DNA from 2 places in the Mesorhizobium sp. M1334 genome. Region 2 is predicted to be linked to the other one. Evidence: riboswitches for the same ligand, from Rfam matches in the RefSeq annotation. Region 2 holds a riboswitch; the other holds the start of a gene.
The links. A riboswitch is a leader RNA that binds a small molecule or an ion and turns the genes downstream of it on or off. The one in region 2 is predicted to bind glycine.

Region 1 (7,921 bases), on a different contig from region 2:
GGTGATGCTGCTGCTCGTCGCCTTCTTCATTATCCACATCCTGATGATCCTGGCCGCCGGTCCGATCAACGAGCTGCGCTCAATCATCACCGGCTGGTATCGAACCGACCCGCCGGCGCATGCCGACGATGCGCCAGAGAGGAGTGCCTGACATGGCGAAATTCGAGATCAGCCCCAAGCTACAGATAAGCCGAAGGAAATTCCTGACTTCGGCCAGCCTCGGCCTTTCCGGCATCATGCTGTCGGGCTGCGACGCCTTCGACAGCCAGCTTGGCGTCGGCGACGGCCTGCGCAGCTTCCTCGAAAGCGCCAATGGCCTGACCTGGCGGGCGCAGCGGCTGCTTGCCGGCCGCGATGCGCTGGCGCCGGAGTTCACCGAGGCCGACATTCGCCAGCCGCAGCGGCCGAACGGTGTCACCGCACCGGACGACGATTTCTACAAGGGCCTGCTCGCCAGCGATTTCGCCGACTGGCGGCTGGAGGTTTCAGGCCTCGTCGAAAAACCGCTGTCGCTGAGCCGCGAGCAGCTGATGGCCATGCCGAGCCGCACGCAGATCACCCGCCACGACTGCGTCGAAGGCTGGAGCTGCATTGCCAAATGGACCGGCACGCCGCTGTCGCTGGTGCTCGACCAGGCCGTGGTCAAGCCGCAGGCGCGCTATGTCATATTCCACTGCCTCGATACGATCGACCGCAGCCTTGCCGGCGATATCAAATATTACGGCTCGATCGACCTGATCGATGCCCGTCATCCGCAGACGATCCTTGCCTATGGCCTCAACGGCAAGCCGTTGCCGGTCGAGAACGGCGCGCCGCTGCGCGTCCGCGTCGAGCGCCAACTCGGCTACAAGATGCCGAAATATCTCTACAAGATCGAGCTGGTCGACGGCTTCGCCAATATCGGCGGCGGCAGAGGCGGCTATTGGGAGGACAATGGCTACGACTGGTACGGCGGCATCTGACTGAAACCTGACCTCAGTTTCACCTAAACTAACTGTCGTCGTCGCTGTCGTCGCCGTCGCTCCGCAGGGCCGGATTCAGGTCGGGATTATCGTCCGGGGTGACGAGCTTCCCAAGCCCGTGCGGTCCTTGGTAGTTGCCGTGGGTATCGAAGTTGGGATTGCCCTGATTGTCGAATTGCGGCGTCGGATCAATCGATTGGTCGTAACGGCGCGGGCGCGGCTTCGGATAGTAATTATCGGAATGATGGCGATGCGAATTGCTGTTGTCGAGAATGGCGCCTACCACGCCGCCGACGATAATGGCTGCGGCGAGGTCGCCAGCAGAGGGGTTACGGTCGGGGCCGGCGACTGCGAATTCGGCCGAGCAACCATTGTCGACCCAGATGCCGCCGCCGTCATAGCCCCAGCTTCTACCGTACACGCAACGTGCCTTCGATAGACGGGAGGTCAACTGCACGCCACGTCGCGTATCGACCCCGCAATAGGAATAACGGTAATCGGCGCTGGAGCAGACCACGCGTTTTGCCCCCGCAGCCTGCGCTGCCGCCGGCAGCAACGAAAGCTTCGCCGGGTTGCCCAGGATGCAACCCAGGAACATCATCGAACCGGTAACCGCCATCCGTGCCGACATCGCAACTCTCCATCAGGGCCCGCTATCGACAGAATGGCACCTCTGTGTAAATCTGACAACCGGACGGGCTCAGCGAGGTTATATTAATGCGCGCTAAGATGATCGCCACAATTATACTTGCTCTTTCTGCCTGGTTGGCTTTGTCGCTGCTGCCAGCCCGGGCAGACGACAGCCTCAAGCGCATCATCGACCAGAAGACGTTGACGGTCGGCGTGGCGCTCAACCCACCGTGGATACTCAAGAAGGCAGACGGAAAATTCGCCGGCTATGATGTCGACCTGACCAGTGCTCTGGCGTCGGATCTCGGCGTCGACCTCAAGCTGGTCGAAGTGCCCTGGAGCGACCTCAAGACGCGACTGCTCAAGGGTGATTTCGACATGATCGCGGCGGGCTACGCCAGCACGCCGGAACGCGCACGCGAGGTGGTGTTCTCCGATCAGACCGGTACTGCCGATATCCGTATGGTGGCGACGATCGCCAGCCTTGGGAAAAGGCCGGGCAAGGCACTTGCGGCCCCGGGCTACAAGATCGCCGTACTCTCCAACTCGACGGACGAAGCCGCCGCTAGGGAAGCATTCCCGAAAGCGGCCATCGCTTCATTCGACAATGCGGCCGATGTTTTCGCCGCCGTCATCAGCGGGCAAGCACAGGCGATGGTGGCGACATCGCCGACGCCGCAAATGGCCGCCAGGCTTTATGACGCTAAGCTCAAGCTGGTGGGCGGCCCGCTGTTGCGGACGCCGGAAGCGTTTGCCATGCGGCCGGACGATGTCCGCCTCATCCAATACGTCAACAACTGGATCGGCGCGCGCACCGCCGACGGCACCATAGGCGGCGTTCGCCGCTACTGGTTCGGCAGCTTCAAATGGATGTCGCGCTTCGAGACAGCCAAGCCCGAGCCCGCAAAACAATAGGGTCGCGACCTGTTCGCGACGAGGCAGCGAAGACTTGCCAGTAAAATGTCGCTGGCAGGTGACAAGGTGTCGTCCACGGGCTATGGATGACGAGTCGAGGGCTCCTGACCGAGTCCTACCTGTTTGCGGGAGAGAGCAGCGAGAGCTGCCGCCGAAGGGGAAATCGCCCGAAATCTCTCAGGCAAAAGAACCGTAGACGGGAAAGACACTCTGGAAAGTCGGGGCTTGCCCCCGCGCCGAAGGTGTAAGCGCTGCCGACAGAGTTACGGGGCGCGAGTCTCTCAGGCTTCAGACAGAGGGGCACGGACTGGTCGCCATTCGCGGCCGCCTGCGTGCGACTCTGGAGATGACATGACGGGCGACGACACCAAACACCTTCCCCTCGAAGATCTGCATGCGGCAGCCGGTGCGCGCTTTGGCGCCTTCGCCGGCTGGTCGATGCCGCTGACCTATCCGGCCGGTGTGATGAAAGAGCATCTGCACAGCCGCGAGCATGCCGGCCTGTTCGACATCTCGCACATGAAGCTGTTCGAAATCAGCGGTCCGGGGGCAGCAGCGCTTCTGAACCGCGCCTGCCCGTTCGATGCCGGCGCGCTTGAGGTTTCCCAGTCCAAATACACGTTCTTCCTCAACGAGGCTGCCGGCATTCTGGACGATCTGATCGTCACCAGGCTTGGCGCCGAGCGCTTCATGATGGTCGCCAATGCCGGCAATGCCGCCGCCGACGAAAAACATCTGCGCGCATTGGTCAAAAATTTCGAAGCAGAGGGCGATTTCGACGTGAAGGTGGACGCACTCGACCGCGTCTTCCTTGCCATCCAGGGCCCCGAAGCGTGGGCTGCCCTTTCCCGCGCCGGCATCGAGACGGGTTCGCTGGTGTTCATGCACGGTATCGAACCGCGCGAAAAATGGTTCATGAGCCGGTCCGGCTATACCGGCGAAGACGGCTTCGAGATCGGCCTGCCGGAAGCGGATGCAAGAAACCTCGCCGCCAGGCTGCTCGAGGACGAGCGGGTGATGTGGGTCGGCCTTGCCGCCCGCGACAGCCTGCGGCTTGAAGCCGGACTGTGCCTGCACGGGCTGGACATCACGCCGGAGATCGATCCGGCCAGCGCCGGGCTGATGTGGGCCATCCCCAAGGAGGTTCGCGCCTCGGGCGCCTTCATCGGCGCCGATGCGCTGCGCGCCATCCTGGAGCGTGGTCCAGCGCAAAAACGCGTCGGCCTGAAGCCGGAAGGCCGCCAGCCGGTGCGCGCCGGTGCTGCCCTTTTCGATGCCGACGGCAACCCTGCCGGCCACGTCACCTCCGGCGGCTTCGGCCCCTCGGCCGGTCATCCGGTCGCCATGGGCTACGTCCAGACACCGCTTGCCAAATCCGGCGCAAAACTGTTCGCCGATGTCCGCGGGACGAAAATCCCGGTCGACATCCACCCCTTGCCCTTCACGCCCCATCGCTACCGCAAAGGATGATTTCAATGGCAAAGACCTATTTCACCGAAGATCACGAATGGCTGCGCGTCGAGGGCGGCATCGCCACCGTCGGCATCACCGATTACGCGCAGGAGCAGCTCGGCGATCTCGTATTTGTTGAACTGCCGGAGCCAGGGAAAAAGCTGGCCAAGGGCGATACGGCCGTGGTGGTCGAATCGGTCAAGGCGGCTTCGGACGTCTACGCACCGGTCGACGGCGAGATCACCGAGGCCAACACCTCGCTGTCATCGGATCCTTCGCTCGTCAATTCGGCGGCAACCGGCGACGGCTGGCTGTGGAAGATGAAGCTGGCCAATGAGAGCCAGCTCGACGAGCTCCTCGATGAAGCCGCTTACAAAGCCCATATTGGTTGATAGCAGGACCAGGAAGATGACCGCAGCACCCTACCCCTTCTCGGCTCGCCATATCGGCCCGGGCCTCCATGACGTCAGAGCCATGCTGGCGACGATCGGCGTTCCTTCGGTCGAGACCCTGATCAGTCAGGCAGTGCCGAAGTCGATCCGGCTCGACCGGCCGCTGGCCCTACCCGCCCCCGCAAGCGAAGCGGAAGCGCTGACCGAGCTCGCGGCGACGATGGCAAGGAACACGGTGCTGAAGAGCTTCATCGGCACCGGCTATCATGGCGTCCATGTGCCGCCGGTGATCCAGCGCAACCTGTTCGAGAACCCGGCCTGGTATACCGCCTACACGCCTTACCAGGCCGAGATCAGCCAGGGCCGGCTGGAAATGCTATTCAACTTCCAGACGCTGGTGACAGAATTGACCGGCCTGCCGGTGGCATCGGCCTCGCTGCTCGACGAGGCGACGGCGGTGGCCGAAGCGGTCGGCATTGCGCTGCGCCATCATCGCGACAAGCGCACCAAGGTGGCACTGGCCGGCACGCCGCACCCGCAGACGCTGGACGTCGTGCGCACCCGCGCCGAGCCCCTCGGCATCGAGGTGGACGGCGAGGTGATCGACGACAACACCGCCGCCCTGCTGGTCTCCTGGCCCGATACATTCGGCGTCTACGGCAATCACAAGGCAGCCATCGACAAGGCCCATGCCGCCGGCGCGCTGGTCGTCTTCATCGCCGACCCGCTTGGCTTGACGCTGACCGATGCGCCGGCCAGGCTTGGCGCCGACATCGCCGTCGGCCCGACGCAGCGTTTTGGCGTGCCGATGGGCTTTGGCGGGCCGCACGCCGCCTATTGCGCGGTCTCCGACAGGCTGACGCGGCTGATGCCCGGCCGGCTCGTTGGCCAGTCGACGGATAGCAAGGGCCGTCCCGGTTATCGCCTGGCTTTGCAGACACGCGAGCAGCATATCCGCCGCGACAAGGCGACCTCCAACATCTGCACCGCACAGGCGCTGCTCGCCAACATGGCGACGGCCTACGCGATCTGGCATGGCCCTGCCGGGCTGCAGGCGATTGCCGGCCGCGTCCACACGCTGGCCAACCGCCTGGCTGCCGGCCTCAAGGCAGCGGGCGTTTCGGTGGTCGGCGAAAGCCGGTTCGACACGGTGGCTGTGGAAGTGAAGGGCAGAGCCGGCGCGATTGCCGCCGCCGCAGAAAAGACGGGCCTCCTGTTGCGCGTCATCGACGCCGACCATGTCGGCATCAGCTTCGACGAGACCTCCACCGAAGCCGATCTGGAGGCGATCGCAGCACTTTTCGGCGCCAAGGCCGGCGTTGCCGCCGGCAGTTCCATGCCAGGAAAACCGCGCGGCAAGGAGTTCCTCACCCAGCCCGTGTTCCGCGAAAATCACTCGGAAACCGACATGATGCGCTTCCTGCGCCGGCTGGCCGACAAGGACCTGGCGCTTGACCGCGCCATGATCCCGCTCGGCTCCTGCACCATGAAGCTCAACGCCGCCGCCGAAATGATGCCAGTGAGCTGGCCTGATGTCGCCAACCTGCATCCCTTCGCGCCGGCAAACCATTCGATAGGCTATCGCGCCATGATCGACGAGCTGGAAGGCTGGTTGGCGGAGATCACCGGCTTCGACGCGGTGACCCTGCAGCCCAATGCCGGCAGCCAGGGCGAATATGCCGGGCTGCTCGCCATTCGCCGCTATCATCTGTCACGTGGCGAAGGCCATCGCACCGTCTGCCTGATCCCCTCCTCGGCGCATGGCACCAATCCGGCAAGTGCGGCCATGGCCGGCATGAGCGTCGTCGTCGTGCGCTGCACCGAGGACGGCAATATCGACATGGACGACCTGCAGGCCAAGGCGGCCGAGCATGCGCATAATCTCGCGGCGCTGATGTTCACCTATCCCTCGACGCATGGCGTCTTCGAGGAAGGCGCGCGCGACCTCTGCGCCCTCGTCCACAGCCATGGCGGCCAGGTCTATTTCGACGGCGCCAACCTCAACGCGCTAGTCGGCCTCGCCCGTCCCGGCGATATCGGCGCCGATGTCTGCCACATGAACCTGCACAAGACCTTCTGCATCCCGCATGGCGGCGGCGGCCCCGGCGTCGGCCCGATCGGCGTCAAGGCGCATCTGAAGCCGCATCTGCCCGGCCACGTCACCGAAGGCTCGGTCCATGCCGTGGCGGCGGCACCGTTCGGCAGCGCCTCGATCCTGCCGATCACCTGGATGTATATTCGCATGATGGGCGCTTCCGGCCTGAAGCAGGCAACCGAGACGGCGATCATCTCCGCCAACTATGTGGCGACGCGGCTTGGCGAGCATTTCCCCCTGCTTTACAAGGGGCGCAACGGACGCGTCGCGCATGAATGCATCCTCGACACCCGCGTGCTCAAGGACAGCGCCGGCATCAGCGTCGACGATATCGCCAAGCGGCTGATCGACTATGGCTTCCACGCGCCGACCATGTCGTTCCCGGTCGCTGGCACGCTGATGGTGGAGCCGACCGAATCCGAGCCCAAGCGCGAGTTGGATCGTTTCTGCGAGGCCATGATCGCCATAGCCGGCGAGGCAGCCAAGGTGGCGAAGGGCGAATGGCCGTTGGCCGACAATCCTCTGGTCAACGCTCCGCACACCGCCGCCGAGGCATTGGCCGGCCAATGGACCCATCCCTATTCGCGTCTGGAGGCGGCCTACCCCGCCGGCGATGCCGATACGGCAGCAAAGTACTGGCCGCCGGTGTCACGCATCGACAATGTCGCCGGCGACCGCAACCTGGTCTGCTCCTGCCCGCCGCTGTCGGAATATCTGGGTGCGGCGGAATAGATCATGATTCCGAAAGTGGAATCCGGTTTTCCGACAAGATCATAGGTCTAACAAGAAGCTAGAAACCCCAATCAGGCAGAACGCAAGGCCGGCCCGTCGGCCTTGCTCGCCCGGTCCCGAACGACGACGCGATTTCGCCCGGCGCGCTTTGCCGCATAGAGTGCTGCGTCGGCTTCGGCCAGCACATCGTCGAGACCGGTGCCGTTTGTTCCGCCAAAGCCGATGCCGCCGCTGACTGTGCTTCGCAACGGACCAAGTTGTGTGGCCACGACTTCCGTGCCGAAGGCGACGCTGATCTTGCTCGCAATGTCATAAGCCTTCTCTTCCGTCATCCGCGACATGACGAGCACGAACTCCTCGCCGCCCAACCGGAACGCGTCGACGCCGGTCCTGGCGTATTTCCTGATGACGGCGGCAAAGCGGCGCAGAACCTGGTCGCCGACCGGATGACCGAAAACGTCGTTCGTCCTCTTGAAATGGTCGAGGTCGAACATGGCGACGGACATGAACGGACCGAAGACCCGCTCGCCATAGAGTGCCGTCAACGCCCGCCGGTTCATCAGCCCGGTCAATGGATCGGTCATCGTCTCGGCCTTCAATTCGATCTGCGCCTGCAAATGGTGCAGGGAGAGCGTCAATGCGCCGAGCCCGGTCATGCAGGCGACGGCTACGACGGAATTCACCCGCTCGGCCCAATTGTCGGGCGCAACACCCAGCACCCATTGCCCCTTGACCAGCAGGAC
Region 2 (7,921 bases):
CGCCGGTGGAGGACACATACATGTAAAGCTTTGCACGGTCCCGCAGCAACTCTGCAGACATGCGGACCCAAGCCGGGTCGGTGGCGGAGTTGTCAATGACGGCGTCCCATGACGCAGTTTTCAGCGAGTCAAGGTTGTTGCTCCTGTCGCCGCGCAGGTACCGGACGCCTGGAGGGAGATCTGCCTGCCCGAGCCCGCGGTTGAAGACGGTCACGGTGTGTCCTCGCTGGACGGCGTAGCGCACCTCGTGAGATCCGATGAAGCCGGTACCGCCCAAAATAAGGATGCGGAGCGGAACATTGGTCTTCTGGACGGGAGTCATTTCTGTCAATCCTTAGATTAGAGACCGTCGACTGATTCGAAGTTGTTTGCCAATATCAGTAGTCAATTTTAGGCTTCTGTTAAGAGATTGTGGTCCCTTCGCAGGGATTAGCCCGTCTTATTCATGACGCATCTGGGTTTGTTTGGCGCTGAGCGGCGGACGGGTGGCAGCGCGGCGTCTTTTTCACCGCGGCTGTGTCTGGACTTGTGTACGCGCTGGAGGTGGAAGCTGCCTGGTTCGACGGGGCTGCTGCCCCGGCGGTCATGGTCCAGCCGGCTGCAGATTGCTGGCGAGCGTCCGGAACAGGCTGGCCTCGGGACAGGCGGCGGCGAAGGCCAGGCGGACGCGCGAGACGGTTTCGATGACGCGGGCGCCGAGCTTGAGGAGCCTGAGCCGCAACGTGGCGAACTCGGCTTTGCACAGATGATGGGATGTGGGCACCGCGTCGCGCAGGGTGATCATCAGCCAGTATGCGGCGGTGTGCAGGACGAGGCGGACCTGGTTGGCGATCGGCGAACGGCAGCTGGTGCGGTCGGAGGCGAGTTGGCTCTTGTGCATCTTGATCAGGTTTTCGGCCTGGCCGCGGGCGCAGTAGATCACGTCGTAGAGGTGCTCGGCCGAGCCGCTGTCGAGATTGGTGACGACGAAGCGGATGTCGAGGCCCATCGCAGTCGCCTCGATGCGGGCGCAGACGCGCGCTCAAGCTTCCAGGACTTCGCCTTGTAGCGGGTCTCGGCATAGCCGCGCAGCACAGGCTTGCGCTCGAGCGCGCGGCGGGTGCGGCCGTCGTCGGCGCTCTCGTCGACGAGCCGCTGGAGAACCGTGTTGCCGGGCAGTCCGAAGATATAGTCGATGCCGTTGTCCTCGCACCATGCCATGACTTGCGCCCGGCCGTAATGGCCATCGCCGCGCACCAGGATACGGGTGGTCGGCCAGCGGGCGCGGATGCGCCGCACGAGACGGCGCAGATGGCCGCGGATCTCCTTGCCCGTCGGCGTCTTGCCGGGGCGCAGGATCATGGCGACCGGGCGTCCTGTCGCGGCGTCATAGACATGGATCGGCAGGAAGCAGCGCTCGTCGTAGTGGGCGTTGAAGAGCGACAGCTGCTGATGGCCGTGAACGACATCGAGCGTATCGTCGATGTCGAGCGTCACCATCTTGGGCGGCGCGGCATAGCTCGACAGCCACAGGTCGACCAGCACATCGCCGAGCCGGATGACGGTCTTGAGGTCGGGCAGGTTCTCCAGGCGCGAGCATGTCGGCTGCGAGCACAGGTCGAGCCCGCTGTCGGGCAACCGTCCGCAGGCGAGCTTGAAGGCCGGGTCGGTGCGCAGCCGGTCGAGATCGTTGCCATCCTCGTAGCCGCACGCGATCGCAAAGATGCGGGCGCGCAGAATGTCGGCCATGGCGTGCCTCACCCGCTGCGGGTGACGCGGATCGTGGATCGCAGCCGCAAGCCGGTCGGCCAGTCGCAAACGCCGCTCGGCGGCGGCCAGAAGCATAACGCCGCCATCCGATGTGATGCGTCCGCCATCAACGCAGCTGTGATCTTCTTGCGTCCGACGGCTGGAAAACACAACGGCGGCAACGTATCGTCGGTCATGGCGGGTGTGGCTCGCGAGATCTGGTGGAAGGGTTGGCCTAAGCAACTGAATCCTACGCCAAATCAACCGCTTAAGCTACATCCGCCAGCCTCTCCAACACGCCGTCATGCATAAGACGGGCTAGTATCGGCCGGCGGGATCTGCTCCTAGATCTCGTCGCGAACGCCAGCAGATCGCGGTTGGAGGGGCTGAGATCATGCACGACCGGCGAGAAAGAGCCCCGAAAGGCCGAATTGCCGATGCCTGTGCTCGGTAGCGCCTCATCACGCATGAAGTCGTGCAGCTCCCGAGCGATCTTCAGTCCGGCAATCTCGATACGGGCGTTTAGCTGCTGGCTATCCACCTTATCCTCCCTATGCCACCAGACGATTGTGAACAGGAAGATCCTTTGCGACGGCCTCAGCCAACATGGCTGATGTCGCGGCAGACAGTGTCCAGCCAAGGTGCCCGTGGCCCGTGTTATAGTAGACGCCTAGCGCCTTCCCTTTGCCGACACGCGGCATCATGTTAGGCATCATAGGACGGAGGCCAGCCCACGGCACAACGCGGTTCGTATTGACGCCCGGGAAGAGTTGCCGCGTCCAGTCTACCAGAGGTCTTACTCTGCCATCCCTTATGTCCCAGTTTTGGCCGTTGAACTCGGCGGTGCCAGCCACTCGGAAGCGCTCTGCGCCAAGCCGGCTGGTCACGATTTTAGCCCGGTCGTCGAGGATGCTCACCCACGGAGCGGCTTCCTCTGCCGCATTGTCCTCCAGGTGGACCGTGATCGAGTATCCCTTGACAGGATAGATGTTGAGGCGATCGCCCAACATCGCCGCGAAGTCACGGCTGTTCGAGCCCGCGCATACGACAATTGCGTCGGCCTCGATAACCTGCGCCTGAGAAGTATGGGTAGAGTACGTCAGCCTGAACCGGCCGCGTCGCTCAATCTTTGTCACCGACGCGTCATAGAGAAAACTTCCACCGCGTCCTTCGCATGTACGGGCTAATCCGGTGGTATACTTGTGGATGTCACCGGTTGAGTCCGAAGGTGTGTAGAACCCACCATAAAAAGCGCCCTGCAAGGCCGGCTCAAGAGAGGCGATCTCGCCAGCTGTGACCGGCCGCCTGTCAAGGCCTCCTTCGACGAGGAGTTGATTGACTTTCGTAGCGTGGTCGAAACCAGGCTTGTCCCAATAGACATGCAGGATTCCGCGGCGAACGTGGTCGAAATCGATGCCTTCCCGCTCAGCGATGTCGAACATGTGCCTGCGCGCAGCGATCGCCAGACGGGTGGGGGCAACAGTATTCTCGCGGTACTTTCCGATATGGGAGACGAATTCCGCAAGCCAGCTGTACTTGTGCCATGTCGGCGCCGGGTTCATGAGGAGTGGCGCGTCGCGTCTCACCATCCACTTGATGCCCTTTAAGATCGTCGACCAGTGGTTCCAGACTTCCGCATTGCTCGCCGAGAGCTGGCCGCCATTTGCAAATGAGGTCTCCATTGCCGCATAGCGCTGACGCTCCAGCACGGTGACGTCATAGCCGTGTTCCAAAAGGGCATAGGCTGTCGACACGCCGGTAATGCCGGCACCAATCACAACAATCTTGGGCATTTCGCTCTCCAGACAGGACAATGGGTTCGGGCCAGTCGGCCCGCGGCTAACCCCCAAATCTGTCACGGTACCTGAGAGCTTAACCGGGAGGCCCGGCTTTCCCCTTCGGTGGACGCTCCGGCGTCTCTCTCCAGATTGTTCGGCAGGACGGTCGCTTGTACCTGAGAGTTTCCTTGGGGGGTTGCTCCGTCGGTGTCGACCACGTGCCGATCTCTCCCGCGCTGCCTATTGAACGGTCCGTGTATAGCTCTGTTCAACGATAGTTACAGCACTGGTTGCGCCTCAATATTGATGCAGACCCATCATTTTCGCCGGCAAGCTGAAACGCGTGAACCAAGGATGCCCCCTTCTTCCGCAACCTGTGGGACATTCGAAAACGTCATGCAGCACATTTGAGGCGCCCGAACCACCAAGACCGTTTATGTCAGTGCGGCAGTGCTGAGCATCCTCTCGTCGGCTGAACGAAGTCCAAGCACAACTGCTCGCCACCTCGGCACGGCCAGTAATCGGCGCGGGATCGAGCCCGGTAATTTCTTTGGGTCAGGCGGCGCGCAGGAGAGGCGGTTGGGCTTGAACCGGGGAGGCACGTTCGGTTGTGGCTGTGGCAAAGGTGTGCAGGCACTCAGCGAACTGGAAGCCCGGCAGGAGACTACGCTCGCTGCCGGGCCGGTACTGCCTTGGGAGGAGGCAATAAGTCAATTACTCGCGCATCAGTTCCAGATCTCTCGCCTAACCTACGGCATCGTGTCGTGACATCGATCGCCCTTCGGACCACGACGTAGCATTGGAACGTGCTTTCCAGATCGAACCCGCTGGTTCAAAGTCGCTAGTCACACATCCGAACCGCGTCAGTCTGACGACACCGATGTCGTTCTCGGTCCCAAAAGTCTTCGCAAGCTTCTGTAGACGCTCCAAAAATAGCTTTTTCTCGCGTCGAAGAGGCGAGCCGCAGGGGGCCACGGTTTGGACACTTCAAGTGACTGGGCTCGATCAGATAACGCCCATAGCTTCCTGCCAGTGTCAGCGTCGGTCGTCGGAATCTTTCTCCTGGTGGAATACATTCGCGAGGCGAATCCCCCTTTCTGAATTAATGGTGGGGTTGTTGTGCAACTACGAGTATAGATGCATAGTGGAGTATGATTTGTACCAAAGTGCATCGACTGCTGAAACGTGGACCGCACAAGCAGGCTTGGTCTGAAATATATGCGCGAAGAGGACCCTCGTGGCGCTCGATCCTCGCGTTCAAACATTCGCGCTGCGAGACAGCCCATCCAGCCAGCCATGATGAAGCCCGTTTCTGGGTTAGCGAATGCGCAAGTGTGGCAGCTTGGCTTGAATGGCGAGGGCATGTTTGGACGACTTGTGAAATCCAACCCGCAAGGCGTCGGCTCCCTCAACGTTGTGTTCGGCGCCTATCCTCACGCAGTCCTCCCGCGTCGGCTGCCCGATCTCGAAACGCATGCCGATACGGCTTTCGATCTGATCCATGGCGTGGGTATCACGCCTCGTGCCAGCTAACCGGTGAGTGTTGCCGGCAAGCAGCAAGGCGAAACCGCAGTGCTCCTGAAGGTGCAGCAGCTCCCGCAAAACAGTGGGTGTGAAATTCTGATATTCGTCCACCAGCAACGGACGCGTCGGGCCGTATCGGGCACCCAGAAAGTTCATGCAATCCTTCCCAAGATCGTATGTGAACTTGCTGTCCTTTTGGACGCCATACCGACGTCCCACCAGCTCCGGAGAGCGGAGAGCACGGCCGATGGCATTCCGGGCAAGCCGGAAACCTTGCCGATGTCTTCGTAGCCGCCAGCGTCGAGAGACTGTCTTATTGCGGGATACAAGATCTCCTTCACGAGCGGCATCAAGCCGTTCCATCCGCAACGCCAGCGGCCCGTCGACAACCACAGAATGAATAGACATGGTGCCCGCCTCAGCCAGCCTCTCCCCGCCGAGCGGATGCGGCCTCGATATGAATGACCATGCCTTCAAGGGCTTCGCTCAGCCTCTCAAGGTCAGGCTTGCTTATGGATCGCTCCCGACCCTCGTGATCGCGGCCGTAGCGATGGACGCAATCGTGCCGCACCGGCACGCACTCCATAAGCGTTTTCTTGGTCGCCTCATCTGGAAAAATTGTCGAGCCGAGGGCGCTCTGGTAGTAGTGATCGATCTTTTATGGTACATCAGCTCGCGCAGCCGCATGTGTACCCAATCGCGAAAAGCGTTCGGATTGGACGCGAGTTCAACGACTTCGATCTTGTCCGCGACCCACTGATTGTGTTGAAAAAGTCCGGGTTGCAGCAGTCCTGAAGCACTTCTCTATTCGGCGTGTCGAAGTCAAGCGCGTTCGAGCTTACCGCTTCTTCGGCGTTTGACGTCTTTCGCGGGGCCTCGCTTCTCTACGGGATCGGCTTTAGCCCTCCCAGCATGGGATCAGGAGAATGAAGCGGCACAATCTGATTCGCGGCCTGATCGGCTGCAGTGAGCGACCGGTCCGAGTGCTTCAACGAACTCGCCTCATCCATCGTCCCGCGAAGGACGTGCTTCCGCCGGTGGCGGAACTTGTCTCTCTCCTTTACGGCCTTCCCGGTCAGATAGCGGCTGGCCAGGCCTCCCGCGTCCAGCGGAATTCGGTGCCGTCCACCCACATGCGGTGCATGATGACCGCCAGCCGGCGGGCGAGCGCGACGACCGCTTTTCGCAGGCCGGATCGCTTGGCGACATTCATCGCCCATGCCTTCAGCCACGACCATTTCTTCACGCGCGTTATCATCACTTGGGCGGCTTCGTAGAGCAAGGTGCGCATCATCCCGTCGCCGCACAGCGAGACGCGACCGACACGGTGACTTTCACCTGATTGGTTGAGCACCGGCGTCAGTCCCAGGATGGACCCCACCGTTTTGGAGTTTCTGAACCGCTGTGGAATGTCGATCGTCGCGGTATAGGCCAGCGCCACCACAGGACCGATGCCAGAGATGGTCATCAAGCGATTGCAGATCGTATCGTCCCTGGCGATCGTCAGTACCTTGCGATGCAGGCGAAAGAATTCCTCGCGCAGCCTCCGCCTGGCGGCGAGCAGCGGCGCCATGATCTGCGCTACATCAGGCATGTCTTCGACGAGCTCGCGAATCCGATCCTCAAACTTGACGGTCCCGACGACGCCAACCTTGAGCCCAAAATTGCGCAACAGGCCGCGCAGGTCGTTCTCGATGGCGAGGGCCTTTTCCTGCAGCAGCTTGCGCGCCGTCAGCAGCGCGCGGCGCTTCTGGCTCGTCAGCGTCTTGACATGCACCGGGCGGAACAGGTTGACGCGCATCATCTGTGCGATGCCGCGCGCATCATTGCGATCCGTCTTGTTCGGCCGCGCCTTGAGGAATGCCTTGGTGTGTCGGGTCTCGATGCAGATTGCCGGCAAACCGGCCCTGGCCAGGCCTTCGAACAGCCATTGCGACAACGGTCCGGCCTCGAGCCCGATCCGCTCGATGCGCAAGGCGGGATCTTTCAGAACCGCGGTGAGGTCGTCGGGGTGGCTGACCACCTTGACCTCGCGGCAGATCTTGCCAGTTTCATCGACAATGCAAACGGCGGTCTCTTTTACCGAGATATCCAATCCGGCATAATGCTTCATGCTGCGTTTCCTTTCCTGATGCTTGTGGCTGTAGCTGCAGACCACGTTCTATCATCAGCTCGGAGCGCAGCACCTCCGTCCATCACCGTCAAAGATGGGGCTCAAGCCGAATATCCCATCTGATTCAATCTTCGTCGTAAGAGGAGATTGAGTCGATGATGGGCGAGCAAAGTGTGATGCAGGAGGAGCTGTTCTACGGCTTCAGCCTGGAGCGGCATGTGCCGGCGGATCACCTGCTCAGAGCGATCGACCACTTCGTCGACCTGTCCGCCATCCGCCAGCATCTGGCGCCCTTCTACAGCTCGATCGGCCGTCCCTCGATCGACCCTGAGCTGCTGATCCGCATGCTGATCGTCGGCTATTGCTTCGGCATCCGCTCGGAGCGCCGGCTGTGCGAGGAGGTACATCTGAACCTGGCCTATCGGTGGTTCTGCCGGCTTGGTCTCGAGGGTGATGTGCCTGACCACTCAACCTTCTCCAAGACCCGCCACGGCCGCTTCCGCGATGCCGACCTGCTGCGCGAACTGTTCGAAACCGTCGTCCGGCGCTGCATAGCTGAAGGGCTCGTCGGCGGCGAAGGCTTTGCGGTCGATGCCAGCATGATCGTCGCCGACGCCCATCGTCAGCGCGGGATCGAAACGGCCGAGGACCTCAATCCCAAAGCCAAGCGGGCCGTGGCTGAGTATCTCGCCACTCTGGATGACGCCGCCTTCGGGGCCGCCACGCCGGTAGAGCCAAAGTTCGTATCGCCTGTCGATCCTGCAGCACGCTGGACCGC

Region 1: linked by a shared signal. The riboswitch ahead of gcvT (glycine cleavage system aminomethyltransferase GcvT) and the one ahead of NKH17_RS32110 (D-amino acid dehydrogenase) in region 2 are both predicted to bind glycine.

Annotation. Positions count from the first base shown of each region.
Region 1 is NZ_JAMYLM010000019.1:2,761-10,681, forward strand. Features, by position in the region: gene NKH17_RS25135 (cytochrome b/b6 domain-containing protein) at 1-151, shown strand, start outside; gene NKH17_RS25140 (molybdopterin-binding protein) at 153-962, shown strand; gene NKH17_RS25145 (DUF3011 domain-containing protein) at 991-1,581, opposite strand; gene NKH17_RS25150 (transporter substrate-binding domain-containing protein) at 1,692-2,507, shown strand; glycine riboswitch at 2,624-2,710, shown strand; gene gcvT (glycine cleavage system aminomethyltransferase GcvT) at 2,859-3,977, shown strand; gene gcvH (glycine cleavage system protein GcvH) at 3,983-4,351, shown strand; gene gcvP (aminomethyl-transferring glycine dehydrogenase) at 4,368-7,178, shown strand; gene NKH17_RS25170 (GGDEF domain-containing protein) at 7,250-7,921, opposite strand, start outside.
Region 2 is NZ_JAMYLM010000043.1:6,539-14,459, reverse strand. Features, by position in the region: gene NKH17_RS32125 (NAD-dependent epimerase/dehydratase family protein) at 1-322, opposite strand, end outside; partial or broken gene NKH17_RS32120 (IS1380 family transposase) at 584-1,925, opposite strand; gene NKH17_RS32115 (hypothetical protein) at 1,997-2,269, opposite strand; gene NKH17_RS32110 (D-amino acid dehydrogenase) at 2,280-3,521, opposite strand; glycine riboswitch at 3,660-3,750, opposite strand; gene NKH17_RS32105 (TniB family NTP-binding protein) at 4,824-5,438, opposite strand; gene NKH17_RS32100 (IS110 family RNA-guided transposase) at 6,106-7,143, opposite strand; gene NKH17_RS32095 (transposase) at 7,299-7,921, shown strand, end outside.